Regions from separate parts of the Psychrilyobacter atlanticus DSM 19335 genome, predicted to be linked through region 1. Evidence: riboswitches for the same ligand, from Rfam matches in the RefSeq annotation. Region 1 holds a riboswitch; the other holds the start of a gene.
What was found. Region 1 has a riboswitch for cyclic di-GMP ahead of K337_RS20130 (DUF7507 domain-containing protein). Riboswitches for the same ligand answer to the same signal wherever they lie in the genome.
Positions count from the first base shown of each region.

Region 1 (15,983 bases):
GTTACTGATTTTCCTGCTTCTATTTCCGGTAATGTTACTCCGGTTTTTATGTTTCCTGTTGCTCCTACTAAATTCGGCGCTGTCTGTCCATCAAAGAACTTTGAGTCTAATAGGTCTGTTAATACTGCGCCTACTACTTTTACACTTGAATTATTCGTTACCTTTATTGCATATGTTAATTTCTCATCTGCTTCGGCTATATCATTCGTATTTGCATCTGTTACTGTTTTTTCTACTAATAAATTTGTTTTAGCTGTTGCACTTTCTATTGCTGTCTTCGTAATATTTGAATCTTTCGTTGTACCTCCATATGATACCGTTGCCATATTATCTATTGTTTCTCCCGGTACTGTATTTAATGGATATATTGCTTTCAATTCAAAACTTACTGTTACTGATTTTCCTGCTTCTATTTCCGGTAATGTTACTCCGGTTTTTATGTTTCCTGTTGCTCCTACTAAATTCGTCGCTGTCTGTCCATCAAAGAACTTTGAGTCTAATAGGTCTGTTAATACTGCGCCTACTACTTTTACACTTGAATTATTCGTTACCTTTATTGCATATGTTAATTTCTCATCTGCTTCGGCTACATCATTCGTATTTGCATCTGTTACTGTTTTTTCTACTAATAAATTTATAATAGATAAACCCTTTACTGTTGCTGGTTCTGTTATAGGTGTTAATACTTTACTGTCAATAGTATTCGCATTAAATGTCGCAGGATATACTATCGTTCCAGCATTTAAATCATCTTGCGTTACTGTATGTGTTACTTCTGCTACTGCTTTTTCTCCCGGTAACAATACTGTTTTTGTTGGATCAATTAATTTAATCCCACCTGTATTGTCTTTATCTGTAATCTTAATATCTTTTAAAGTACCTGTACCAGTATTTTCTAGTGTCACTGTATAAGTTACAACATCTCCTACTTTGCTATATTCAGTAACAACTGATTTATCATCTTTATCTGTGATCGTTGGTGTATTACTTACTTTAAACTTATACGTTGCTGGAATTCCAGTAGCTATAGCTGTCGCACTCTTTCCTATTACGTTTCCATCTGGTTTTACAGCTCTAAAGTTTGCAGTATTTATTACCTTTCCATTATCCACATCATCTTGAGTTACTATATATTCTCCAGTTCCTATAGCTATTTCTCCATCTTCTTCTCCCTGTTTTGGTGGTAAAAGTATTGTTTTGTCCAATTGAACACCTGGTACCTTTAAATCTGAGATAGATACATCTTTTAATGTTTGAGTTCCCGTATTGGTTATACTGAATTTATATACAATTATATCTCCTGCTTTTGTATAGTTTTCTTTTGTCTTTGTATAGTCTTCTCCATCCTTTATATGATCTATTCTTTTAGTTACTTCCAATCCCTCAACTATATTTGCGTATACTGTTGCTTCTGCAGCTGCATAAAGATATTCTTTAGGGTCGCTGCCTTTTTTTGTCGCCTCTACCGCTGCAGTTCTTACTATACTCCCTTTATCTATATCGCCTTGTGTTATACTTCCTTCTATACTCGAATCAAGAACTGTTTTAGTTCCATATGTTACAACACTCTGACCAGCTTTAAGTTCGTCCCATGTGCTTTGTACAAGTCCGATATCAGATTCTCCTGCATTATCTGATATATCTATACCATCCTTCAATTTGATATTGGTAAGAGTTTCCCCCCCTGTATTTGTTATTGTTATTTTATATTTAACGGTATCTCCTAATTTATAGTTATTTCCACTAACAACCTCTTTCTTTATGTCTAATTTATAATCATTTGTCGGTATAGTTCCTCTGACTATAGGGTTACGAAATTTATGTTCATTCATCCATTGCCCTGTTGATGAAGTAAATCCAAAATAAACGTATCTCCCTCCTAAATATTCCCCTACAATATCTCCAAAGTAAGTATCTGTATAAGTTTTTATTCCATCCCTAAAAGTATATTTAAATGTTTTAGACGAAGCATCCCAATCAAAGGTAACCTTATGCCACTCTCCATCTTCCATTTCATCTATTTCTTTATAAGATGTTCCACCTTTAATTCCAGAATTTCTAGTAGTTCCAATTTCTCCCTCAGCTATAAAAGCAATATGGTCCTTTATTAAATCCCCCATTATATCACTAGGGCATTGTGGGTCATAATTAGGATTTGTATAAGTATCAAATTTAACTCCAAAGGATTTTTCAAATTTTCCTCCTAAGTCGTTTCTACCACCATAACCTATATTTTGTCCATTTCTAGCATAGTTCATATCTTTATAATCCGAAGATTTAAAAGCAAAGGCCATTCCATCTGCTCCTATATCAATGTTTCCATTTACATCAACATATGATGAATCCGTACTACGGTTGGGATATTGAGTCTCATAATCTTTAAGACTCATCGTTTTCCTGTTCCCCAAATATATCTCATATTCAAAATGAAAATCTTCATTTAAATCAAACATATTCCGTGACCAGACTGCACCGACTTTATACCCTTCATCAGGGGTTATCCTTACCTCACTTCCACTTTTTACCGCATCTTCATAGTATAGAAAATTACTGTAGTTTCCATTAACCTCTTTCCCCCATAATGACATTGATATAACTAATAAAAACAATAAAACTATTTTCTTCATCTTTCCTTCTCCCCTAGTAAACTTAATATTTTATTCTATATCTATTTTAAATTCATAATTCCAAAGATTAAAAAATCCTTAATGTAACCTAAAAAATAAGCTAACAACCGTTATTTTATATAAAAAAATACAGATCCCGTAAGATCTGCAACTGGCTGCCATTTTAAAGGCCCTTTAGTTTTGCGTCACAGGATTTCTCCTGTTTTGCCAAAAATTATATTTTTTATTCTTTAAAAATTAAAAATTCCTTAAACAACCTAAAAATAAGCTAACAACTGTTTTTTTTCATAAAAAAATACAGATCTCGTAAGATCTGCAACTGGCTGCCATTTTAAAGGCCCTTTAGTTTTGCGTCACAGAGTTTCCTCTGCTTTGCCAAAAATGATATTTTTTATTTTTCCACCTAATAGGATAACATTTTCTATATATATTTTCAAGATTTTTATGAAAAATGTATGTATTATTTAGAAATAAAAAAAATGAATTCTATATTTTATAGAACTCATTCTTTTCATTATATTTTAAACAGTCTCTATCGCAGGATAAAATCCACCTCATCCTCTTCTTTTCCTACTATCTTTATTAAAAGTTTATCCGGAACTCCTATAATAGTCTGCCCAGATCTCTCTATCCACCCCTGCTTGACACATAACTTCCTCGGTGAATACGAAGAAGTTACCCTTATCTTATTATCTTTTAATTTTATTCCTACTCCTCCAATATCTGTATCAACATAGAATTCCTTCTCTGCTTTTTGGAGTTTATATGTGTATTTCAATTGATTATTTACATATATTTCAGCTCTCTCTGCCTTAGTTTCCTTAATTTTATGGACATTCATGCCTAAAGTCAAAAAAATCCCTATGATCAATCCATAGATTATCAGATCTCCCCTTTTAAAATACATCTTATTCTCCTATTTTTTCACCCATATAAACCTTAGTTTCATAGCCATTTTTTGTATTCTTTAAAATATCATCATCTATCCTAACCTTACCTTTTTCAAACAACAACAGTACCGAAGATCCACCAAAGGTAAAGTACCCCTTTTCCTCTCCTTTTTTTATATCGCTATTAGGAGTATAGGTCTGTTCAATTCCTCCTACCATGGTAGCTCCTATCTCTGAAATCAAAATATCCCCATATTCACTGGTTTTCAGTGTAGTCAATTCTCTCTTATTTTCACAGAATACTCCAAAATTATCTTTTATTGCATAGGGGGATACAGAATAATAATATCCATCTATTTTATTTCTACTGCCAATTTCTCCAGCAGCAGGAAAATGATATCTATGATAATCTGCAGGGGCTAACCTTACAACTATCATACTTCCACCCCTGTATTTTTCCCACAACTCTTTATTATTCAGATATTTTTCTAAACAAAATTCAGTCCCTTTCACAAAGAATTTATCCCAATCATTGATCTCTTGAAATCCTATTGCCTTTCCATCAGCAGGAGAAACCAATCCATCCTCTATTTTTCTTGCATTGGGCTTTAGCTTTCTGTAAAAAAAATCATTAAATGAAGTAAATTCTCCTACTTTCTTTTGAGATTCACTCATATCTATATGATTATCCCTCACAAAATCTTCTATCTTATTGATTGAAGTTTTTTGATCCATCAATTTCCCATAAAAAGAAGACAAACATTTTCTCTTTACCAGCAATTCCAAAGGTAGTTTCCCAAATGGATTATGGTATAAAAATTTTAAAAAACTTTCTCCCGGGACATTTTCAACCAATATCTTATTTGTTTTTCTATCTATATATTCAATCTTATCTAATTTCATATTTTATCTCTCCTATCAACTCTTAGTTTTTAATGGTTATCTCATATATTATATCATAAAAACACATGTATTTAAAAAATATTACATTTCATATGAATTTTATAGTGATCTTTATCTTTTTTATTTTTAAATAACTTATATTATCAAATTCAATTCAATATTTAAAAGATTATTTAATCAATTTTATGTTTTTTAACCAAATAAAAATTCATTTTTTCAGAGCCAATTTAAACCTAAAAAAATATAATATAGACTATAAAGTCAATACGTTATATAAATATTTTTTTTACTCCCTGTAATTTTTTCTTTAATTATATTAAAAAATATAATTACATTTTTATATTATTTTATCATTGCTTTATTCTTACAAAAATGTTACAATCTTTTGTAAAAACTTAAATTTCAATTAAAAAATAATTAAAAAAACTAACTTAAATAGGGGGAATCATTTATGAAAAAAATAATAGTAAGTCTATTAGTAGGTTTAACTGTCTCAGCCAATGTCTTTGCCATATCAATATCACCTAAGATAATCGAAGCTAAATTAGTTAATCAAGAAGTATTCAAGGAAATCAGGGTAAAAAATGATACCAATACTCCAAAGAGATATAAAGTATCCATAATCAAACCTATTAATATTGGTTCTGATGATTATTATATCGGGAATCATATAGAATTTTATCCTCCCATACTAAACTTAAAACCCAATGACACTAAATCAATAAAATTACTTATAGAAGACTTTAAAGACCTTCAAGATGGTGAATATAGATGTTATTTATCCCTCGATGAAATAACACCTTCAAATGCAAAGGGAATATCCATAAGGATAAATTTGAACTCTGCCATCTATGCCAATAAGGGAAAATTAAATAAAAGTCTCGAAATTAATGACTTTAAAATTAATGATACCCACGTCCAAGGAGTCATAGAAAATAAGGGGAATACGTCACTAAAGATCATAGCAAGATATCTAATGGATGACGGGACTACAGTCGATCATGAGTTTTTTATTGGAAGAAAGGGAAATCACGACCTTAAGTATAATGGAAAAAATAAGGTTGTTCAAGTGGATTTACTGGACAGGGACACTAAGAAACATATAAAAACATTAAAAATTTAAAATAGGAGGAAAATTTATGAAAAAATTATTATTAGGAGCGTTACTGGTTGTGGGGTCGATAAGTTATGGAGAAGCCACTGCTTCGACAGAGGTAAAAATTACAGCAAATGTTGTGGCAACAGGTTCAATAGAAGTTCGACAGGGTGACGCAAAAGTAACAGACCTTGTCTATGATGGTACTGAAGAAGTACTCAATGTTGTATTTACAAGTACCAATAAGACTACATTACAGACAATAACCGCAAAGGATATTACCATGAAGAATGGTGATGAAAATGAACAGTTTTTAATATCTGTCAATGCGAATAATAGCTCAGTAACTCTAGAAAAACAAGATCTCACAAAAGTAGATGATGGAAACTTTAATGGAACACTTATTGTTAAGGCTACATATCAATAAAAATTTAATGGGGTACCTAGTATCCCATTATTTATATTCAAGTTATATTTTATAAACAAATAAAATTACACTCTGGTATTTTAAACATTGTAACAAGGAGAGATCGATGAAAAAAAGAATTTTAATTGTGGCTTTATTTATTTTTAGCTGCCTTACCTATTCCAATGAAGAAATCCCCTTAACTCTTAAGGTTAAATCCTATGAACAGGGGTTTTTTAAAGTTATTAAATCAGACAGCAATAAAATATATCTGAGTTTTTCAAAATTCTTGTCGGTCATTGAAAGCAATGGATATACAAATAATAATGGGTTGCTTAAGGCAGAGGTGAACAGCAGCGATTTTATCATTGTTGATACGAATAAACAGACGATCTTATTTAATAATAATAAACAAAATTTCTTAAAAGAAGACCTTATGACTATCAACAAGGATATATATATATCCACCGATATATTGGGAATTCTGGGAGAAGTTAAATACGATGAAAATTCACTGACCCTTGAATTACAGCCGAACTTTGAATTAAAATATGAAACTATGAATCTTATATACAATAAGAGAACTAATCTGGAAAATAATAATAATAAACCAAAAAAACTGAGAGGCAGAACAATATTTATAGAAAATAAAATATTTACCCTAGGAAGGTTAAAACTTAACTATGAAAATTCAGATTTGGGAAATGGTTTCGACAACGATACCCTGTCAATTGATTATACAAATAGATTATTATATGGAAATTTTAACACCTCATTGGATCTTACCGATGGAGTAGATTGGGATACCTGGAATCTTAAATATGATAAATCATTTTTACCTTTTTTAAAAAATAAAGAACTAATCTTTGGGGACAGCTACACTCAAAATGACAACCTGTCCAACCATGAAATAAGGGGAATAAGTCTTAAATCTGCTAAATTTACCACACAATATGGGAAAACCGATATAACAGGTTATAGCAACAATGGGAATATAGTTGAGTTGTATAAAAATAATCGACTTTATGAATATCAAAAAGTTAAAAATGGGAAATATATTTTTAAAGATATAGACGTATCCAGTGATACAGATCTCAAAGTAAGAATATATGATGAGAATAATAACTATACAGAAGAATTTATTACGGTAAAATCATTTGCCGAGATACAGGAAAAAGGACAATGGGACTATCAGTTTAACTATGGAGAAAACCGGGACATCGATCAAGATCAGCTCGATCTCAGATTATTATATGGTGTTGCTAACAGACTTACTGTAGGGGGAGGATATCACCAGCTGGCAAATAGATACATCCCGAAAGATGAAAATAAATTTATTGAAGGTATAGGAATCTGCAGGTTATCAACTAAGATACTTCCAACCACTGCTAAGGCAACCTACCAGCAAAACTTAAAAACCGAAAAGATAAATAAATTTATAGAAATAAAAAGTGAACTTTTGGGGCACGATATAACCATTGAAAGCAGAGATTATGAATATCTACTGGAAGACTATTATAAAAAAATAAGTCTCAGAGCAAACAACAGGATAGGAGACTATTCCTACCGCCTTGAAACAACGAAAGAATATTACGATCTCTATAAGATAAATGAATTAGATGTTCAGGCTACAAGGTATTTCGACAGATCCTATATAGAGATTGGAAGTGATTATGAGGAATATGACGGCAGAGATATCAATAAAACCACATTGAATTTAAAAATTTCAAAGTCATTTACTGAATTGACAGCTATTTTAGAAGCTTCCAACACCTGGAAAAATAATAGAAAAGATGAAAAAGAAGTCGGCCTGAGGATACAAAATTACTCTTCTGATTCCCCACTGGAATATAGTTTGTTTTCCAATACGGACCTGAATAAAAAGTATGAAGTAGGACTTGAAATTTCATATGACCTATACAGCGGCATTACCGGACTGTTTAATATGATCGGGGATGACGGTAAGGATCATTCTACAGTAGGAGTAAGGATTGAAAAAACAGTTATCCTCGAAAAACCACTGGCCAACACCAAATCCACCAATATTGAAAACAGCTGGATCTATGGAAAGGTTTTTAAAGATAATAATGGAAACGGTATTATGGATCCGGGAGAAGAACCCATGGAAGGATTCATAAAGGTCAATGGTAAAAAATACATTGTCAATAAAAAAGGTGAGTATCTCATAGATAATGTAAGCGACTATGATTATACTACCTTAGATCTATCCCGGTATAAAATAAACCATATGTACAGAGTTAAGGACGAACAAATCAATGTCTATGGAAAGTCCGGAGCAGGATTGAAATTGGATATTCCTGTAAAAAGAATTATGAGTATAAGTGGTGAGGTAGTTACAAATAATATGTCGTTATTAAAGGATACCTATGTGCAGCTCTTAAAAGGTAATAAAATTGTCAAAGAGGTCAAAGTTGATTGGGATGGTTTCTATATGTTCGAAGAGATAACAGCCTATAATTATGATTTAAAAGTTGTATATAAAGGTTTGGAAAAATATGAAATCGACAGGAATGTTCTTAAACTGGATATCCACAATAAATCTTATATAGATAATATTACTTTTAAAATTATGGGAGAGGAGGAAAATAATGAAGAGACTAATTATAATGTTATTCTTAGTTGTAACTAGTATTTCATTTAGTCGAAGGTATGAAGCAGTAGTCCTAAATGGTAAAAAAGAATATTCGGTATCTATGAAAATAGATTCACATGAGAGTCAGATCAATTATCATGAAACAGGATGGTATATAACAAATACCAGTAGAATTTTTAATAACGGATATAAAATTGACTATATAAAAATTGAAAAAGATGGAGATATAAAAAAAGGTATTGTTCCTATAAAGCTGGTAGTAAGTAGCAGTGACTCTGAAAACTTACTAAACGGCCCATTATTACAGGTTATTCAAGCCGAAATGTATTTTAGACTAGGAATCCCTGATAGACCAATAGCAGGAAGACAGGATCTACCATTAGGTCTGCAGCATTTTACCTTTATAAAAAATATCGATGAGGTTATCATAAAGCAGACTACGGAAATTAATTTAGGAACATTATATAGTGGAGAAGAACTCTCACAATCTCTCCTCTCAAGGAATAGGCTTATTCAGATAAAATATAACACATATGGTCCTGGAGGTTATGTCCCTATGATGGATATAGACGTCAGTGGTAGCGGAATCACTAAAAATCTAAAAATTACAGGAGGAAATTATGATTATATAAATAAAGAAATCATTCTTGTCAATCAAAGAACAAACTCCAATGATTCATTCAAAATAAATGGTACTTATACCGTTAATTTTAAAGATCCCGGCAATGGATATATAGATTTAAATACCTATAGAATTTCCGGAGAATATCCAAAAGACTATGGAATATACAAAGCTGTTGAAACTATCAATATAACATTGTATTAAAGAAATAAAAAAGATGATTTCTATAAAATATAGAAATCATCTTTTTTTATTTTTTTCCCCTCCATTTAAAAGGTCATTTCTATCTTTCTCTGTATATCTTGATTGAGAAGTTAAATGTGTTTCAAAGGGGGAAAAGATGAGGGAGAAAAAAATACTATGGATCATAACCTTTAACTTAATAATTATATTTTCCGAGATCTTATTCGGAATAATTTCAAATTCATTTGCATTAATAGCAGATGCACTGCATAATGCCGGAGATGTTATCGCCATAGTTATCACCTATATTGCATTAAAGTTAGGTACGAAACAGACCACCTTCAAATATACCTTTGGATTTTTACGATCTGAGATGATGGCAGCCTTTGTAAATACCCTATTTTTATCTATAACGATGATCTATATGATCTATCAGGCAGTCTATAGGTTTTTCAACCCGGAAATCATAGAACCACTCTACATGATAATTGTGGGAACCATTGCAGTAATTGCAAACGGCATCAGTGCTTATCTTCTAAACACTATGAACACCTCTACCCATACCCACCATGAGCATCATCACGAACATAGGGATGCAAACATTAAGTCAGCTTATCTACACATGCTCAGTGATGCACTCATCTCGGTAGGAGTAGTAACAGCCGGTATTTTTATTTATTTTTTTAGAATTTATTATATTGATTCTATTTTGACTATTGTTTTTTCACTCTATATCCTGCGTCATTCCTATCCATTATTAAAGAAAAGTTTTTTATCCCTCATGGATACGAATATTACAGATATCTCTCCCGAGGAATTAGATAAAGTCATTAAAATTGATGATAACATCATTGAATACCATGATTTACACATCTATAAACCCAGCTCAAAATATAATTTTATCTCATTTCATATAGTTTTAAAAAATAATAATTTAATTTTAAAGGAAATAGAGGAGATGACTGGTAAGATTAAACACAACTTAAAAAAATATGATTTTAATCACATACTGATCCAGGTAGATACAGACTCCCACATAAAACATAAAATTAATTGTGAATTAAAGGAGTAGCTTTATTTTGCCCCCTTAGCCCCTGTTGGGGCTTTTTTTATCAAAAAAATTGTCTAAACTGCAAAAAATGTGGTATTAAAATAGAGGAAATACTTTTTTATTAAAAACATTTAAATAAAATCATATTTATACAACATTTTTTTCTATTTCACCCCTCAAAATACGAACTTTCATAACAATAAATTGCACCTAACTTAAAAATATGATAAAATCATTTAAGTTTTTTTAACAATCACTTATTTCATTTTAAGGATATAGAAACTAATAAAAACATAAAAAATTTTGTGGTTAAAAGCAGCAGACACCACATCTTAAAAGATATAAAAAAATCTAAAACTAAATCAGGAGGATACAATGATTAAAATTGACTGGGATTATATTATGCAATTAACAACAGAACTTATGGAGATTCCAAGTCCCGGGGGGCTTACTTATGATGGGATAGAAAGGTGTAAAGAGGAATTTAAAAAATTCGGCCTCACTCCTTGTCTCACTAAAAAAGGAGCCCTAATCGCTCAAATGGATGGAGAGGAAAAGGGAGAAGTTACCATGATATCTGCTCACATCGATACTTTAGGAGCTATGGTAAAACAGATCAAGCCCAACGGTAAATTAATCATCAACAATATCGGAGGATTTTCATGGAACAGTGTCGAGGGAGAAAACCTTACTATCCATACTTCTAAAAAAGGAAATTACAGCGGATCTCTCCTACCTATAAAATCTTCCAGGCATACATATGGTGAGGAAGTTACTACCTTGGTTAGGGAGCAGGAAAATGTAGAGGTGAGGATCGATGAATTTACAGCTTCTAAAAAGGAAACAGAAGATTTAGGAATATCCATCGGAGATTTTGTTTCCTTTGATACAAGAACTATATTTACCTACAATGGATTTTTAAAATCTCGTTATATAGATGATAAAGTATGCATTGCCCAGTTATTCAGTTATATTAAATACCTCAAGGATAACAATATCAAACCTAAAAATAAGGTTTATTTTTATATTTCCAACTATGAAGAACTAGGCCATGGTGTATCTGTAATGCCAGAGGATGTAGACCAGTTTATTGCCCTGGATATAGGTTTGGTTTCTGACTATTCCAATGGGGATGAAAGAAAAGTTAATATTATAGCTAAAGACAGTAGAACCCCCTATGATTTTAAACTGAGACAAAAATTAGTGGATCTATGTGAAGAAAACCAGATAAAATATACTGTAGATGTGCATAACCGATATGGTTCAGATGCATCCATTGCAGCTACCCAGGGATTTGATGTGAATTTTTCATGTATAGGTCCCAGTGTCGATTCCAGTCACCACTATGAAAGAACTCATAAAGATGGAATAATTGAAACTATAAGGCTTTTAATAGCTGTTCTATAATTTTTAGGAGGAATATATTTGAAAATCCAAGATTTAACAGAAAGAATCATCGATAAACTCTCCTCTAATTTTGATATAAAAAAAAATGAAATATTAGATGGAATCCAATATGATTTTTCAGGTATTTATATAGAGGAAACCAATAAATATATCCTTTCAAAAGAAATGGTCTATGATTCATTTTCAAATAATGAAACAGTCCTTTGTAAAACATTTGCAGAAGATGAATTCTCAATGGATGTTGATACTTTAAAAACGTATATAATGAAAAATTTAAATTTTTTTAAGGGGGAAAAAGAAAATCAAATGAGCAGTATGATCACATTTGTTTATATAGGTGGTCACCTTTCAGATACAGATAGGAATAGTATAAAAAAATTTAAATTTCATAAAAGTTTTTTATTTGGAATAAAGGGCTGGATCAATACAAAAGTAATCTATATAGATATATTTAATAAAGAGATTATTACAAACAAGATGGGAAAGAAAGACATGGTATTTTTTAACAGTTTTTTAAATGATTAAAGGAGGAAATTCATGAATTCTGTATGGTTATTAGTTGTTACAATTCTTATTTTTATTGTAGCTTATACTGTCTATGGAAATTATCTTTATAAAAAATGGGGGATCGATCCATCGAGGAAAACCCCTGCTCACACTATGCGTGATGGTGTAGACTATGTCCCAGCCAAAGCTCCTGTTTTACTTGGACACCATTTTTCTTCTATTGCCGGTGCCGGTCCAATTGTAGGTCCTATCGCAGCAGCTATATTCGGGTGGGTTCCAGTTTTACTTTGGATCATAGTTGGAAGTATTTTCTTTGGAGGAGTACATGATATGGGATCATTATTTGCTTCCATTAGAAATAAAGGAAAATCCCTGGGAGAAGTTATCGGGATCTCAATGGGATCAAGAGGAAAAAAATTATTTGCAATATTTGCATGGCTTACCCTTATCCTGGTTGTAGCGGCATTTACTAATATCGTTGCAAATACATTTGTCGCTGTTCCCCAGGCTGCAACTGCATCCCTGTTGTTTATAATTTTAGCTATTGGATTTGGTTTCTTTGTATACAGAAAGGGGTTTAGTCTAGCTGTTGGTAGTATAATCGGTGTAATTGCTCTTATAGGTTGTATATTTTTAGGTAATGTTTTCCCTATCAGTCTGAGTAAAAATGTCTGGATGATTGTCTTACTTGGATATATATTTATAGCTTCAGTTACCCCTGTATGGATCCTATTACAGCCTAGAGATTACTTAAATTCATTCTTACTATACGGAATGTTAATCGGTGGGTTTGTAGGTATATTAATTATGAGACCGACTATTAAGCTGGCTGCTGTTACTTCATTTAATATCAATGGAAAGCTTTTATTTCCAATGTTATTTGTTACTGTAGCTTGTGGTGCAGTTTCTGGATTCCATTCCCTTGTAGGTTCAGGAACAACATCTAAACAATTAGACAATGAAAAAGATATTAAAGTTGTTGGATATGGTTCTATGCTGATTGAAGGAGTATTAGCCGTTATTGCTATAATAACAGTGGCTTATCTATCTAAAGGTAAATTTACTAGTCTTTTAGGAGCAGGAGGTCCTATCAATGTTTTCTCCGATGGTTTAGGTACTTTTATGACTTCTTTTGGAGTAGATTATAGTATAGGAAAAAGTTTTACCGCTTTGGCTATCTCTGCATTTGCATTGACATCTTTAGATACAGCTACAAGGCTGGCTCGTTTTATCTTCCAAGAGATGGCAGCTGATATAAAATCTCAGGATAATCCATTGACTAACAAATATACAGCTACACTTATAACTGTTTTAATAAGTGGTTTTCTAGGATTTAACGGTTGGACAACTATATGGCCAATTTTTGGGGCAGCAAATCAATTACTTTCAGCTCTGGCTCTTTTAGCAATAGCTGTATGGTTGAAAAAAATGGGTAAAGAATACAGGATGGCACTATTTCCTATGATCTTTATGTTTGCTGTCACATTAAGTGCATTAACTCTTATTATTAAAGCTAATTTAAACAACTATATACTCTTGGGATTTGCAGTAGCTCTATTTATTCTAGCAATCATCCTTATTATCGAAGCTAAAAAAGCTTTTGCCGATAAAACTGAAATTTTGGATATAGAAAATGACAGCGAGTAGCAAATGTTTTAATTAGAGATTCAAAAGGATGTAAAAATGAATATAAAAAATAAAATGAAATTAATAAAAGATATAAAATTATTTTTTCAGGGAGCCTTTAACTATAAACATATGTCTACAAATAAGATTGAAGAAGCTTTAACAGATGAAATTGATGAATTTTTATTTATTTGTTTTTCTGAAAACTTAGGAATTGAACTTCCAATTAACTATTATACCTTGGAATTACTACCATATTTAGGGGAAGAATTAGGTCTTTGGGAAGAAAAGATGATCGACAGAAAAAGTGTTTGGGAAGAAAAAGTTACAGAGTGTCCACTATAATTAATCTAAAAAAACGGGAGGTGAAACAATGAGTAAGATAATTTTTGTAGGAGGAAAGGGAGGAGTTGGAAAAACTACCTGTGCCTCCTCCCTGGCATGGAAATATTCTAAAAAACATAAAGTTTTATTAGTTTCCACAGACCCGGCACATTCAACCAGAGATCTTTTTGACATTCCTCCTAAAAGAAATGAAGATTTCTACACCTATTCTCAAAATTTACATATTTTGGAGATCGATGGGGAAAAAGAATCCGATATATACATCTCTAGGATAAAAAAACAATGTTGTGAGATGCTGAGTCCGGTTATTTTATGTGAGGTAGAAAAACAATTAGACACTGCCAGTATCTCTCCTGGAGCCTATGAATCTGCTATCTTTGAAAAAATGAGTCAGCTGATCTTGAAGAATAAAGAATATGATTATATAGTTTTTGACACTGCTCCTACAGGACACACTTTGAGGCTGATTACATTTCCTACATCTATGAATACATGGATGGAGAGTCTCATAAAAAAAAGAAAAAAAATTCTCATGTTAAAAAATATGAAGTTTAACAAGAAAAATAAATTTAGTAATGACAGGGTTTTAAATATCTTAGAATCCAGACATAGTTGGATATCCGATATCAGTAAGGTTCTCATGGATCCTTCCAGGGTCTCCTTTAACTTTGTTATGAATGCTGAAAAATTATCTTTCTTAGAAACAAAAAGAGCAGTTAAAACTTTAGATGAATATGGAATTAATATCGATAAAATTATTATCAACAGACTCCTCCCAAATTCTTCCGATCCATTCTGGCAGGGCAGAAAAGATAAGGAGAGTATGTTTGTTGATATGATCTTTCAAGATTTTAAAGAAAAAAACCTTATCCCTATTCCATATTTTTTAGAAGAAAATACCAAGATATTAGAAACCATTGGGAATTTAATAAAAAAAGCAACGTGACGTTGCATCCAGATAACCACAACTCAGGTTTTTATAATTTTTATTTTATAAACTTTATCTCAAAATCCTATATTTATTTAGTAAAATAGTAGCATTATGCCCCTTGCAGGTATAATTTCCTAGATAACAATAAAACAGAAAAAGACTCCCAGAAAAAATCTGAGAGTCTTTTTATTTAAATTCCTTTTAGAATTAAAATATTTTTCTATATATTTTTAGCTGTTGTTCCATAATATGCTGCTAAATAGATCTCTTTAATATCTTCTGAAGATGTATCTCTTGGATTTGTAAGGGTACAAGGGTCATTGAATGCATTTACACTCATTCTTTCAAGTATCCCTTTAAATTTATCTTCCGAAACATCAACTTCATCTATCTCTTTTAAAGATAGAGGGATTCCTACTTTTTTATTCATCTCTTTAATAGTAGCTACAATATCATCTACTTCTAGCATTTTTTCTATTTCGTTAAATCCATCTGTAGATTTTCTATTATATTCTATAACATATGGTAATAATACCGCATTTGCAAGTCCATGAGTTATTCCTAATTCTCCACCAATCTTATGTGCCATACTATGTACTATTCCTAAAGAAGCACTTGTGAAAGCCATTCCTGAAAGTGTAGACGCATTATGCATGTCCTCTCTTGCTTTTATGTCATTTCCATCTTTATAAGCAGATGTAAGACTTTCGAAAACCATCTTAATTGATTCCATAGATAGTGGTTTAGTATAACAAGTGGCAGCATTAGAAGTATA
Region 1 covers NZ_KE384548.1:964,706-980,688, forward strand. Annotated here, with positions in the region: partial or broken gene K337_RS20130 (DUF7507 domain-containing protein) at 1-2,627, opposite strand, end outside; cyclic di-GMP riboswitch class I at 2,771-2,846, opposite strand; cyclic di-GMP riboswitch class I at 2,939-3,014, opposite strand; gene K337_RS0116475 (NusG domain II-containing protein) at 3,160-3,534, opposite strand; gene K337_RS0116480 (phosphatidylserine decarboxylase) at 3,536-4,420, opposite strand; gene K337_RS0116485 (fimbrial biogenesis chaperone) at 4,872-5,543, shown strand; gene K337_RS0116490 (hypothetical protein) at 5,560-5,943, shown strand; gene K337_RS0116495 (fimbria/pilus outer membrane usher protein) at 6,050-8,572, shown strand; gene K337_RS0116500 (hypothetical protein) at 8,532-9,362, shown strand; gene K337_RS18905 (cation diffusion facilitator family transporter) at 9,499-10,413, shown strand; gene K337_RS0116510 (M42 family metallopeptidase) at 10,771-11,799, shown strand; gene K337_RS19460 (DUF8052 family protein) at 11,818-12,324, shown strand; gene K337_RS18915 (carbon starvation CstA family protein) at 12,337-13,953, shown strand; gene K337_RS18920 (DUF7990 family protein) at 13,990-14,277, shown strand; gene K337_RS18925 (ArsA family ATPase) at 14,306-15,223, shown strand; gene K337_RS0116535 (iron-containing alcohol dehydrogenase) at 15,429-15,983, opposite strand, start outside.

Region 2 (15,983 bases), 270 kb from region 1:
TACTTACAGGGTTTAAAGAGCCACTATTGTCTGTAATAACTACACTGTCAAAAGCTTTAATAGAGTTTCCACTTATAGATTCATTTTCAATATCCAAAATTAAATCTATAACTTTAACATCATTTGCAATTCCTAAGCCTGTATTTGATATTGTTACTACATAAGTTAGATCTTTCCCTGCAACAAATTCACTTGTATCAACAGTTTTAATGATATTAAGTTTTGCATTAGCTGGGTTAGATTCAGCATTAGCCGTCCCCTCTTTATCAGTTCCATCATTATCGGTATAACTAAATTCCGCAATGTTATCTATCTTACCAACTACGTCTAAAGAAACATTACTTGCAATAGTATAGATTGCATATCCATCTCTAGGTAATTCTAGTTCCGAAGTAAAAGCATTTCCAATATTACTAAGTGGTTTGTTTTCGCTGGCATTATTAAATAATTCTACTTTAATAACCTTACTTGTAGCAGGATCAAATGCATCACCATTTCCACTAGTTGTAAGTGCCTGAGGAAGTATATCCTCAAACTTAACTTTATGAGCTGGCCCTGGTCCAACATTCCATACTTTAATAGTGTATGTAATCTCTTCCCCTGGTGCAAAAGTAATTTTATCTACTATTTTTTCAATATGTACTTCCGATCTAGATGGTTGGAAACTATCTGAGTCACTAATATCTGAAGCTTTAGTTCCGTCATTATACTTATCTTGGTCATAACTACCTGTAGCACTATTTGTTAGCTCTCCAAATGCTTCAGGGATAACAGTGGCTATAATTTTAAATTCAACTTCATCTTCTGGTGCAACATCTATATCTATATCTAAATTTTTAGCTGAATCAAAAGTCGGAATAGAGGTTATTGGTGAGTTTCCTTCATTTTCTATACTAATAGTCCAATTACTAAATGCTAATTTTTTAATTCCACCTATAGCATCTACCATAACCTTGTCTAATTCATCTGAAATATGGAATTTATCTCCTATTCCATTTCCATCATTAGTAACCTTAATTTTAAATTCAACTTCATCTCCTGGAATATACCCTCCTAAATTAGGATCAACTATGGCAATTTTATCTATCTTCATATCTGCGTTAGCCACAGGTACTGATACTTTAGATTCACCTATTGTAGGAAGTTCATCATAGTTTTTAGTAAATTCAAAAGTTGCGGTGTTGATAATAGTTCTATCAGTGGGATCAGCATTTATACCATAAACCATAGTATCTTTTAGTTTTCCTATGATCTTAATTTTTACCTCTCCATCTGCCTTTAAATCAAATGTACTATTAACCTCATTTCCAGTTGTATCTAACACTGGTATTTTAGGTGTAGCACCTGTTGCACTAATTACACTAGCACTAATACTCTCAAATACATGTCCTCTAAGGTTAGTATCTGATAATAACCCTTCAATAGATGAAAGATCATCTATAAACTTAAGGTCATTAGCTAAACCACCTTTATTTTTTATAAGGACTTCATATTCTATATTTTTTCCAGGTATAGCTAAAGGTGTAGTTGTGGTCTTTTCTATAGTGATTTCAGCAGGTGTCGGCTCAAAGATCACTTCATTAGAATCCTTTGTTTGAGCCCCACTATTATAACTAGCAGTCGCAGTATTTTTAATCTCTCCTATAGCAGTATCTATAATAGTAGAAGTAACAATAAACTCAACTTTATCATTAGGAGCCAAATCTATAGTTACATCTATCCCATTTGTATAATCAGGTGTTCCTACTACTTTACTTGGGGCATTTATTGTTGGTTTTACCGAAATCGAATTAAATGCCTTAACATAGTTAGGAATACCTGAGCTATCCACCATAATATCACCTACAATATCTTGGACTTTCAAGTTGTGTATAAAAGAAGTATTTTTATTTTCTACAGTTATTTTATAGTAACTTTCTCCTCCAGATTTATATTGCATTGGAGCATCACTATAATTGCTACCACCTATACTTTCTTCCTTTGTTATAATTAGGTTTTTTAAGTCAACATCTTTTGAAATAGCAGTTACTACATTAGTATCATACCCTGTACTTTTTTTTGTGAATGTTGCCATATTGTCTATTTCACCTATAATATTATTATTAATAGTAGCTTCTACATCAAAGGTCATAGTTTGTCCAGGTCCTAGATCAAAAATTCCTTTTAAATTTTTATCCAAAACATCTATTTTACTATAGTTTGGTGTTCCTGTATTAATATTAGTTATCTTAATTGTAGCAGGATCAAATGCTGGACCTTGTCCACCACCTGAAATATCTGCTTTAATTTCTTTTATTTCATCTAATATTTCAACGTCATCAATCCACCCTGATCCTGTACTATTATCAGCAATAATTCGGTAATAAATAGTATCTCCTGGAGAATAAATAATTTTATTAATACCATAACTAGTCCCATCTGAACTTATCTCTTTTTTTATTTTCACATCATCTTTTACAGAAGAAATTTTAGCTGATGCAATTAACTCTTTAATAGCTTTTACAACCTTAGTAATACTAGGATCAAATTTAACAACTACATTTGTAGTTATTTCTTTCATAGCTTCTTTATTTAATTTACTAGTAATCCATATTTGGAAAGTATCTCCTGGTGCAATATTTACTTTCCCTTCAAATCCAAGTGTTTCATTTGGAGTTCCAATAGGTCGTGTATCTAAAGAACCATTTTTAGATCTATACTTCACTTCTAAAGGAATAGTCCCACTATTTTCTCTAAAAGCATCTACTTCATGGGTTGAATCGCCTGGAAAATTTCCTCCTCCTAAGGTTTTTATCTCCATAAGTTTATCTGAAATATCTACTCCTAGAGCGAATCCTTCCCCAATATTTTTTACTTCTATTAAGAAAGTTTTTTCCATTCCAGGTGTATAATTACTATCCCTTGTTATACTAATCCTATCTACAACTGGAGTCTTAACCACAATTATATCCCCATCTGAGTGGAGGATATCCCATTCTTTAGACACTACAGTATCATAATAATCTGTTGTAAATGTATTGCTTATATCCCCTATAGCATCATCTATAACGGTCGCATCAATGGAGATGGTCACTTTATCTCCTGTACCTAAAGTTATTGGTCTATATTTTATATCTCCATTTGATGGTATCTGTGAAATGTCACTATTTCCATCTCTATCATCAAGAACTGTTGAAATACTCCATCCAGGTTTAAATGCAGGCTTTTCTGTTCCTCCTATAGTTTCAACCTTTATCTCGCTTATAAGCTCATTTAAAATAATATCCTGAGCTGTTGAGGCCCCTGTATTTTCAACTGTTAGAGTATATGATACAGGATTCCCTGGCCCATAATAGTCACTTCCTGTTTTAGTAGATTCAATAGTCGATTCAGCTAAATATGCTATTACTTCCTTTGTATTTGTACCATCTATAGTCGCTTTGTTTTTTATTTCCCCTAAAGCTTTCTTACTCACCTTTGCATTTACAAAAAACTCCACCTTTGCTCCAGGTTCTATATCTATACTAGTATCAAATCCATTGATATTATTTTGGAAATTTGAAACAACAGTTTTGTTATCTGTAGTACTATAAGTTTCGTTACCAGCTTTATCCGTAATTTTGATTGTAGTGCTTACACTACTAAATGCAGAATTACCCTTACCATCTATAACGTTTTTTAGAATATCTTTTGTGTTTACCTTTACACCATATCCTAGCCCCTTATTTTCTAATATTATTTTATAATAAAGACTATTTGAAGGAATATAATATACATAACCAGTACCATAAGTAATTCCGTCATTACTAATCTCTTTATGATAAGTAAGTTTAGGAGGGTTGGGAGTAATTACATCTGTTGTATCTTCATCTAAATCAATAGTTCCATCTTTAACAGCAACAGAATTCCCAGGTATAGTCCCGATTAAGTTATCTCTTATTTTTGCTTTAATATTAAATGTTATAGTATCATTAGGTGCTATATCTACTTTAACATTAAGATCTTTTGTTTTATCATAGGAGTGAATAAATGTAAGATCATTAGTTTTACTATCTTCTGTAATTTCCCAAGATTCAAATGCTGTATCTGTAGTGTTTCCTGAAATATCACTTCTTATAGAACTTAAGGTATCTACTACTAAAATATTATTCCCAAAAGATTCTCCTGTATTAGTAGCTTTAATCTCATAAATAACTTCTCCTCCAGGTTTATAATGCATCCCAGTTGTCCATGGAATCCCATCTACAGAAACAATTTTTTTCTCTACTTCCATTTTAGGAGCTAAAGGTCTTAATACAGCAGTATCATGAATAGTTTTTTCCTTTGATAAATATGTTCCCTTATTAGTAATAGAGGTCATAGCATCATCTCTAATTATCGCAGTAACTACATATTCAATCCAACCTCCAGGTGCTAAAAATATATTATTATTTTTAATATTCAAATTGCTTATAGGTTTAAAATCACCTAAAGTAGTAACATTATCCCTACCATCATTGTAGTTACTGCCGTCTCCTATGGTAATACTTTGGCTATTTCTTTTACTAGCAGTAACATTCCAACTAGAAAACGCTTGCTTGCTTAAATGAGGTTCACCAGGCGTTTCAACAACTACATCTTCTAAGAAATCTTTAAAACTTGGAGTTTTTCCTATGGAAATACCGTCTCCTTTATTCTCTACCCTTATAACATACTTAACTTCGTCTCCCGGCTTATAAGTTATCTTATCAAAATCCTTATCAGTACCGTTTATTTCAAGAACTTTTTTATTAATCGTTATATCTTGCTCCTTCATCTTAGATATACCACTTTTCTTCGATGAGGTTTCACTAGTTGCAATATTTTCTATCTCACCTATGGCTCTTTCATCAACTTTAGCTTTTATCTTAAAGATTATTTCACTTTTAGAAGCTATGTCTATTATCATATGAACTCCATCTCCAGGTGTTTCAAGTAAATCTTGATTTTTTATAGGGTAATTGACTCCCTGTCCTGGAACTGTTACAGAGCCTCCAGTATGGGATTCTGTAATATCCCATCTGGAAAAAGCTTTAAGGTTTGTTCCATCTATCCTGTCTGTTTTAATTTTACTTACGAGATCTCCTAAAGGAATATTATTTATAACCCCATCTCCTTGATTTTTTAGAGTTAATAAATACTCAATATATCCTCCAGGCTTATAACCTCCTGTTATTTCAGTCTTCCCATCTCTGTCATAATATTTATTAATTTCTTTACTAATTTCTAATCCTGGTCTAGCAGTTCCTATCCCAGTTCCTACTTGATCTCCATCAATAAATGCTGTATTAAGAATGTTCCCAATAGCTTTTGGGTTAACTTTAGCTGTAATCTTATATTTTATTTTAGTATTTATAGGCAAATCAAATTTAGTTATGATATCTGTATTATCTGGAGTACTCCCAAAATCTACATAATCAATATAGTCACCTGACTTTTCTCTTGTAATAGTCCAAGCCAATGGGTCAAAAGCATCTCCAATAGTTCCATCAGAAAGGGGAACTTTAATATCAGATATAATATCTCTTATAGGTATCTGCCCTGCATTTCCATTACTATTATTTTCTATATCAATTATAAATGACATATTTTCACCAGGTGTATATGCTGCTATATCAGTTGTTTTTTTTATATCTAAATTATATCTGTGTTGCTTGGTTACGAGCCCTTTATAACTTATGTCTCCATTTGCATCGGGTCTTATTCTACCTGTAACAGTATAGGTAATCATATCTCCTGGAGCTACATCTAGAATTTCATTAATTATATCTGTATTATCAGCTGGTTTAGAAGGATTACTTGTTCCCGAATTTGTAGCACCAACATCTAATGTCCAGGTATATTTAGGGGCTATACCATTTATATCTCCAAATACAGGTCCACTAGTACCATCCATCAATTTAACTTCAATTTTACTAATTTCTTCCAAGAGGTCTATATTATTTGCATATCCATTTGCACCACCTTGAACTACTATAGTATAAGTTAAGTTTTGGCCAGGAATATATTCTTGTTTATCAACCGTTCTAGTCAATTCCCCATAATCTCCGCCTCCATTAAGTTCTACAGAAGCTTTTGCAAATTTATCGTTGTTGTTATCGATTAGAAAAACTTTATTTTCCATTTTTCCATGTAAAACACGATTACTAATTCGTGTTTTGACATCGTATTGATAGCTCCCATTTGCAGGAATCGTTGGTTGATCGTTGATATCTCCACTACCTTCGGTCCCATTTTCCCCTGTCCAATTAATCTCGTCAAAAGGATCTCCAGCAAAAATATCTACATAGGGATTCACCCCATCATTAGCTAAATCCACTTTAATATCACTAAATTTATCGCTAACTGTATAACCTGAAGCTTTAAAATCTATTGGATCATTTGTAGTATTAAAAATTGTTATAGTATAACCAAGAGGTTCTCCTGGAATATAATTAAATTTATCAGCAACTTTAGTAATATATAGACCATCGTTTGTACCATCTAACTCAACAGAAGAAGAATAGTCGTTCCCACTTTGAGTGTCGTGTACATTAGCAAGATTTGAGATCATTTCGCTAGGTAAAACCGTCGATTTCACTAATGCTTCTATATGATATTCTACAAATCCACCAGGTTTTATATCTGTTAATACATCAATATTTTGAGTGTTTTGACCACTTGGAATACGATTATTAACATCAGCATTACTTCCTCTATATCCACTTGTTCCTTTATCTCCATCTGTTTTAGTTGTTATAGTCCAATATTCAAATTGGGTATTATTAAAAACATCAGTGACATGAGCATCATTAGCATATCCATTCCCATTATTATCTACACGAATATCATAATTAACTATTTGACCAGGAAAAAATTTAAGATTTGTTGTAGATTTTACTATGGCTAAATTAGGTTGCCTAGGTAAGGTTATAGCATCAATATTTATAGTCGAACCATTTTTAGGAGTTACAGTTCCTGTGTTTTTTATTGCTCCATAGGGTATATGATCTATTGGATAATCTTTTTTCAAGGTAGCTTTAATAATATATTTAATTGTTTGGTTTCCACTTAAACTAGTTGTTTCATCTAAGATCCCATCAAATACTTTAGCTCCTTTAGGAGAAGGACTAGTACTGCTGCATCCTCCACTGTCGATAATTTCCAAAGTATATGATGAGAAAATATCTGTAATTTTATTTCCGTTTAACAATTCAACTTCAATGTTAGTTAGATCATCTCTTATATCTACTTGCTCTATATATCCACCATTTACATTATTTAAAGTAATTGTATATGTTAAAATATCATTTCCATCAATAGAAGCATAATTTCTAACATCCACTGTTTTTGTAGCCGTCAAATTCGATGGATTAGATACAATACCCTTATCAGCAACTAATAACCCATTTATCGTTGCTTTATTTTGTATTCTCCCAGTAGCTTCACAATTTATAACGGCTTTAATTGTATATGTTAATTTTGTATTGGGGCCTATTTGTGCTGTTTTCATATAAGGGTTATCTGGATCTATATTATTAGGAGACATCAATGGTTCACTTATAATTCCTGAATGCCCACTAGCTGGTCTTCCAGGGGAAAGTCCTTCTAATTTTGAAGTAACCTCCCAACTAGAATAAGCCTTTACCCCTGTATCAGAAACAATTTCTGATAATAAATCTACTACTTCTATATTCTGAGCATACCCATTTCCTGTATTTTCAATAATAACTTCATAGGTCATCTCTTCATTGGGACTATAATTTGTTTTATTTACAGTTTTTACAATTCCTAATTCAAGAGAAGACATCACCACACCTTCGTCATTTTCAATAACATTATCTCCATTGATATTATTATCAACTATCTTTCCAACTGCATTTTCTTTTATTTTAGCTTTTAATTGATATTTTATAGATTCACCAGGTGCAATATCTAAATTAATATTAATGTCTGCATCTGTTACAATATCTGTTCCTGGTTTAGTTCCATTAATTGAACTAGTAGGATCAACTGTTGTAAGTGTCCAACTTTCAAAGGCAGAGCCTCTAATAGTTTGACCATAGGTAGGGCTATTAATATTAATATCTAAAAGATCCGTTTCTATATTAGTTATAGTATCCTTCAGATTAAAATTATTGATGAAATGAGCTGTATCAGTATTTGTCACAAGAATATCATAAGTTATTTCATCACCAGGTCTATATTCTTTTTGAGATATAGGATCAATTTTTTTAGTGATTTCTACTCCACTTTCCTCTCCTAATTTCTTAGGTGTAGTAATAGCATTAGCAGTCTTAGGAAAATCACTATCTCCACTAGGTGAAGTTACTACTACTTCATTATTTATATCTCCTATGGCACTAGGATTAGTCGGAATTATTATTTTATATTTCAAATATTCCCCAGGTGCAATATAAACCCTATCAGTTAAATCTTTATTACTTTGTTGGGAACCAAGAGTATAGTTTTTAGAGCTACTATTATCTCCAATGTATATAAGCTCAATAATTCCTATTCCAAAGGGATTTCCACTAGTAATGTCAGTAGAATCAAAATAATTTGTATTTTCATTAGCTAGTAAAGTTTTAACCTCGCTTAAAAGGTCTTCGACTATATATTCCTCTCCATATCCTCCACCATTATTTTCTATTTTTATAGTATAGGTCAAACTATCCTCTGGAAGGTAATCCTTGGTTTTATCTACTTTTTTTGTTACTACTATATTAGCTTTTCCAGGATCAACAACAACTTCATTACTAGTTTTAGTGTTGTTATCTCTAGTAGTTTCAATAATCGTAGCTGTATTTCTTATTTCTCCTATAATATTATTATTAATTTTAGCAGAAATAGTATACTCTACCCATCCATTAGGAGCTAACTCAGCTGAAGTAGCTACTAAATCTCCATTAAGTGGGTTACTAGATAGACCAGAGTGAGAACCTGAACTTACGTTGGCACTAACGGTAGTATTAGACATATCAAAGGCTAATCCATCACTTCCTGCTGTTGTATTAGCTACAATAGTAGATAAAAGATCTGTAATATCTAAACCTTTTACCTTGTTTGTTTTATTATTTTCTAGTCTTAAAGTATATATAAGCGGTTCCCCTAAGGTGTACTTTGATTTATTGACACTTTTAAAAATACTATAATCATAAAGTATCCTTGTATGAGTGACTGTAGCTACTTTATCTGTTCCAGCTATTGTAGCTTTAGCTTTATTTACAATAGGGTAAGATTGAGTATTATTAACTGTACCAGTAAGGGTATAGACTATGCTTCCATTTGGTCCTATTATTGCATCTGGAATATCTAGTTCCATACTCGGTAGGTTACCATCTGAAACTTTTGAATCTGTTCCTATACCACTGGTAGACACTACAAGATCTACATTACTAAACCCCAAACTAGACAGATCATCTAAAATTTTAATATCTTTAACTGTTTTATTACTGCTATTAGTTAATTTAATCTTATATTCTATTTTCTCCCCATTGTCATATTCAGTTGTTGGAGAAGTTTTACTTAAACCAATGGCAGCACCTTGATCTAATTCTTTTACAACTACATTAGAACTTTCAGAAATTCCTGCACCCATGACTTTAGAAATATTAGTAATATCTCCATTAGCATCAATGTCTAATTCAACCTCCAAAGTATATTCTATATAACTATTTGCTCCCACAGTAACATCTGAAGCATTAAATTTTTTATTATTAAAACTATAAGTTTTACTGCTACTGCCTATTCCTTCATCTACAGACACAGATTTTTCTATAAGAGGTAAACTACTCATATCATCATTTACTGTTAAATTTCTTACTTCTACAAAATCATTATTTTCTATCCTTATAGTATAGGTGAAAACTTCTCCAGGTATATATTCTGATATACTTGCGTCTTTATTTATAGTTATTGCCCCTAAAGCATACGCTGTTGTTATTAAAAATAACATAATTTTAAGCAACTTTCTTTTCACTTCTATTTCCCTCCTAAATAAATTTAAAATATATATTATATTTCCCTTCTTACTTAACTCTTTCTAACTTTATTCAGTTCAAAATCTCAAAAAAATACAGATCTAAAAAAGATCTGTAACTGGCTGCCATTTTAGAGGCCCTATAGTTTTGCGTCACAAGATTTCCCTTGGTTTGCCAATGAGTTTAAAATATATTTGATTGAGAGATCCATTTAATTTATTCTAAAAGCCTATCAATGTAAATAATCTATATAAAATTCCTTTAATCTTTCGTAATTTAATATTTTTATGCTATTTTTAGATTTTTCAATTATGCCGTCCTTTAAAAATTTATTTATAGTAGAATAAAATCCATTCCCACTGATGTTTAAGCCTTTTATTACTTCATTATAATTTTCAATATATATATATCCCTCTTTTGACTTTTTTATTAAATAATAAGCTATAATTCCTTTGTTCCCTGAAAAACTCCTTATAGTCATTACTTCTACAGTTTCTACCCACCGTTTAGAAGTTATATTTAGAATATAATTACTAAACTTTACACTTTCCTCTAACAACCTTTTAACCATGTTAACATCTAATTTTATAGCTTTTAAAGTGTTTGTTGTAACTACTGCATCTCCCGCCCCTACTCCATTCAAAAACTTCATTATTCCTATAATATAACCTTCTGAAAGAATAGAAGCCGAAGCCAACCTTATTTTTTCTAAATTTTTAAAAAATCTAGCTTCTCCTTCTAATATAAAATAAAATTTTTCTTCTTCTTCAATCAAAGTTATAATTTCATTTTTTTTATAAATTTTTACTTTAAAATTTTTCCTTTCTTCAACGGTTAATAAGTTATAAAATGGAAATTTTTCTTTATCTTTCATAATTTCAACTTTTAATACTTATTAGTTTACAGTGTTTTTTTTCTTTCGCCCCTCAATCCATTATAATTTTTGAAATAAATAAAAATCCTCTCCTTATTTTGTAATTTAATCTTATTTATAATAACAATTTTTCTATTTTCTATCCCTACCTATAGAGATTGTTTTTTGATGATTTATATGTTATAATTATATTTTTGTTTTCCTTTTCTTCCTATCGCTATACTGATATAAATTAAATATTTTTTAGAATGCACTTCCCAATGTACTTTAACTTTGTTTACACTCGTAGTATTAAATCTTTATCAAAAACCCACGGAATAAATACTTTTATTTAGTATCCTACTCCATGGGTTATAATTTAAATTAGTAATCTATCTAAAACTTCCTATTTGAAAAACAAACTGCATCAACTAAAACACTAAGGTATAAATTCCTAAATATTATATATCATAGTATTTTTAATAATTTTAAGTGATATTTTATTGATTTTAAACTTTAAAAACTATACTAACATTTTAAAGTAGTTATAAGCATTTTCAAAATCTTTTTCATCTGGATGTTTAGCAGCTTCTTTCCATCTTTGGACATTCCCTTTGCTAGCTGAGAGTGGATTTTCAGCCGGAAGCTCTGACATCCAGGAAATTAATTTAGGATCAATTGCACCCTGGCAGTGGAAGTTTCCAATGAGGGTATTTTTATTATCCAGGAACAATTTATCTATATTTTTTATGCAGTCATTTGCATGATCAGAATTTGGATAAGCACCCAATGTAAAGAAATAAGCTATTTTTTTCTCTTTTATAGTTTCTATGAATTTAAGAGCCTTTGCATCTGCGGTCCCCTTATCAATCCATGTCCCGACAATAATAAGATCATAATCAAGATTATCTATATCTTTGATGTCACTAATTTCTCCTTTAGGAAAAGCCTTTAAAATAGACTCCGCGACCTTCTTGGTGTTTCCTGTTTTACTTGAATAAGCAATTAGTGTTTTCATTGTTACCTCCGTTATGTTTTAAATTTGATGATTTATTTTGTTTTTTTCAATATAATTACCTTTTCATCTTCTTTAAAAGGATCATATGAATCTGTCGATGTAAAAAGTAACTTTTCGTCTTTCATAATCTTAACTCTTACGTTGTATCTATGGTTTTGAATAATATCTTTTTCAGGAAAATCAATTGTTAGTTTATAAGGTAAATTCCCTGCCGGTATCTCTTGTTTTGCTATTTCAATACTAGGTGCATCTGCTTTAGAAACATCTTCTAGTATTGCTATAACTTTGGCTCCAGGTAATAACGCTATCCTCTCACGGTAAGTTGCAGTTATATTTATACTTGATTTTTTTTCTTTATCTAAATTGGAATTACAACTTACTAATGTTAAAATAGATAAAACTATTAATATTATTTTTTTCATTGTTCCTCCTATACTATTTAGCTATAAAATTAACTTCTATTCTTCTATTAGTTTTTCTTTTATTGAGAGTAGAGTTATCAGTTAAAAAATTAGTTTCTCCTAATCCTTCTGATATAACTTCAATATTTTCATTATTGATTCCTTCTCTTATTGCTTCAGCAGCTTTATCTGCTCTTTTTTTAGAAATTCTTAAATTAGCTGCTTCTGATCCTGTATTATCTGTATAAGCCCTAACTGTAAGAGTCCCAGACTCTTCGGATAAATCACTAGCAATATTTTCTAAAAATTCTTGATTGACATTCATAGGTTTGTTTTTATCCATAGAATAACCATCGGCAACAATCACGTTATTATATTTTTTTAGGATTTCGGTTCTTTCATTTTCTTTAGCAATATTTTCAGTCTCTAAAGCAGCCGCTTCTTCCTTTGTTTTATTTTCTGCAGCTATTTTAGCAGTTTCCTCAGCTTGTTGTTTTTCATACTCTGCTTTTAATGCCTCTTCTTTTTCTCTTGAGATTACATCTCTCTTATTTTCGCCGAATTTATAACCAAATTTGATTGATGCCAGGTTAGCTCTATCACCTGAATACATATGAGAACTTCCACTTAAATCCATAGATTCATAAAGTGCTTCTACAGTAATGTGACCAAATTGTTTTCCAACTCCTACAGCTCCATAAAATCCATCAATAGATTCAGAAGTATCGTACATAGCCCATCCAGCTCTCCCTACTAAATAAAATAAATCTGCTCCTATTCCATATTTACCAGTTAAATACACAGGAAATGCATTACTTTTTGTTTCAGCTAATACATTATTTTCTCCTCCAGAAAATTCAGATTTCCACTCCATTCCTATACCATAATCAAATGGGCTATTTTCTGCATTAAATAATAGTTCTGCTCCTAAACTTCCACCTTGATCAAAACTTGAAGATGAATTATTTCCTTCTCTCCAAGGTTCAAATCCACCTTTTAGTTCTAGTTGTGCCCCATAAGAAACTCCAGTAATAACTAAAGCTGCTAATAAAATTGATATTTTTTTCATTTTTTCCTCCTTATAATTGTTTTAACATTAAAATTGTACCTATTAGAAAAATTAAAATAAATTAATATTCTATTAGGAAATAATTATAACAAATCAAAATAAAATTAAAACTCACCGTTGAAATTTATTTTTTTTAAAATTTATGATATAATTAAAGTTTTTATATTTTTATACTCATTTTTAACAAACAAAATGACCTTACACATTTTAATAAAAAAATCAATCACTATAGGTCGTTATATTTGAAATAAATTTTATTATAATCTATAAATATAAAAATAAAGATCACTTAAGTGTATATTTTGATAATTTATGAAGGGAGATATTTATGGAAAATAAATTAAAGAAAAAAACAAAATGTTTAAAATGTAAAAGAGTGTTTGAAACAGAGATAGACTCTTGCGGAGTCCCTTATAATAAAATTTGTAAAGGGTGTAAAAAAAATAGAACATCACAGAATAGAGGTATTCTTTCCAGTTTCCAAAAATCTTATAATTGAGATAAATAATTAATAAAAAAGCTTTCAGAAAATTATATTCTGAAAGCTTTTTTATTTGCAGTTAAAATAGGAAAATAAGATAATTCAGAGCGTATCTAAATCTTTGAAATGTTTCTACTGCAATAAATTATTTAAATATATTTTTATTAATTTAAAAAATCCATATAAAGTTCTTTAAGCTTTTGAGCATCTAAAATTTTTATACTATTTTTTGATTTTTCTATTAATTTATCTTTAACAAGCTTATTTAACGTACTGTAAAAACCATTATGACTAATATTTAAATAGTCAATAACTTCATCATAATTTTCTATGTATAAATATCCATTTTCAGAACATCTAATTAAATAGTAAGCAATTATTCCTTTAATCCCAGAAAAATTTTTTACTGTTAAAGCCTCTACAGTTTCCATCCCACGTTTTACAGCTAAATCAAGTAAATAGCTATTAAATTCAAGACTTTCTTCTTTTAATCTTTTAATTATATTAGGGTCGATTTCTATCACTTTTACAATATCCGTTGCAGCTATAGCGTCACCAGGTGATCTTTCCCCTGTTAAAAATACCAATATCCCCAATATGTATCCCTTAGATAATATTGAAACCCCCATTAATTTTAATCTGTCTAAATTTTTAAAAAGTTTTACTTTGCCATCTAGAATGAAATAATATTTTTGTATATTTTCAAAAGAAACTAAAATTTCGCCTTTTTCATAAACTTTTAATTTTAAACTTTCTTTTTCTTCGTCTGTTAATAAATTGTAAAATAAAAAATTTTCTTTTTCGTCCATAGTTTGCTCCTTTAATTTTAATAATTTTTTATTATTCATATAAATATCCATTTATAGATTTGATTTTGAAACTAGAAGTTTCTAAAATTCAACTTTTACCATTTTCATAGATTGAAAATATACATCCCAATAATAAAAAATACTGCATCAAACACTGTATACAGTGTTTAATATTGAATCCGCATACTCAATTATTTCCATAAAATATCTCGACCTTCTAAAAAATTTTCTTATGCTCTAGCTGCCCCAATGAATACCGTCTTTATTATAATAATACAACCAAGGCAATACTTATCCTACTTATTAAATTTTTAGAATAATTGCTTTAATAGAACAACCTCAGTTATTAATATAAGAGATCCTAGAAAAACACAAAGCTATTTAGGCTATCGAAAATTAAATAGTCATTGATATAAGAAATCTGTGTAAATATCTTTAAGACCTTGAAAATCCAAAATTTTTATACTATTTTTTGATTTTTCTATTAATTTATCTTTAACAAGCTTATTCAATGTACTATAAAAACCATTATGACTAATATTTAAATATTTAATGATCACATCATAGTTTTCAATATATAAGTAACCATCTTTCGAATATTTTATTAGATTATAAGCAATTATTCCTTTAATCCCAGAAAAATTTTTTATTGTTAAAACATTTACAGTTTCCATACTACGTTTTACAACTAAATTGATTAAATAACTATTGAATTCAATACTCTCATTTTTTAATCTTTTAACTACATCATATTCTATTTCAACCACTTTTAAAGTCTCACTTAAGACTACTGCTTCATCATTTGTTCCTTTTCCTGTTAGAAACCTTAATAACCCAACTAAGTATCCTTCTGTTAATATTGAAACAGATGCTAGTAACATCTTATCAAGATTTTTAAAAATTCTAACTTCCCCATCTAGAATAAAGTAAAATTTATGTACATTTTCAAAATAAGTTAAAACCTCTCCTTTTTCATAGTTTTTTATTTTCAAACTTTCTTTTTCTTTATTTGTTAATAAATTATAAAATAAAAACTTCTCTTTATCGTCCATACTTAGCTCCTTTAAATTAATTTTTCATTTATAATAACATATTAATAGTAAAAAATTAATTTTTTTTAAGAATTATTTTGATATTTTATTAAAAATTAGGATATATAGTCATAAAAGTTATAGTCATTCTTTCCTTAAAAAATAAATAAAAAATCAGGAGTATTTCTCCTGATTTTTTATTTATTCTTATATTTTTTTACTTATCCATATGAATATCCATTTGCGGATATGGGATGGAAATTCCTGCTTTATCAAATTCAACCTTTGCCATTTTCATAGACTGGAAATAAACATCCCAATAATCAGGTGTGTTACACCAAACACGATATACAATATTTATC
Region 2 covers NZ_KE384548.1:692,958-708,940, forward strand. Annotated here, with positions in the region: gene K337_RS0115130 (DUF11 domain-containing protein) at 1-9,958, opposite strand, end outside; cyclic di-GMP riboswitch class I at 10,070-10,145, opposite strand; gene K337_RS0115135 (Crp/Fnr family transcriptional regulator) at 10,192-10,833, opposite strand; gene K337_RS0115140 (flavodoxin family protein) at 11,336-11,830, opposite strand; gene K337_RS18750 (YbaY family lipoprotein) at 11,863-12,252, opposite strand; gene K337_RS19405 (OmpA family protein) at 12,266-13,300, opposite strand; gene K337_RS0115160 (Crp/Fnr family transcriptional regulator) at 13,946-14,590, opposite strand; gene K337_RS0115165 (Crp/Fnr family transcriptional regulator) at 14,995-15,642, opposite strand; gene K337_RS0115170 (mechanosensitive ion channel family protein) at 15,839-15,983, opposite strand, start outside.
Region 2: another riboswitch for cyclic di-GMP. It lies ahead of K337_RS0115130 (DUF11 domain-containing protein); the one in region 1 lies ahead of K337_RS20130 (DUF7507 domain-containing protein).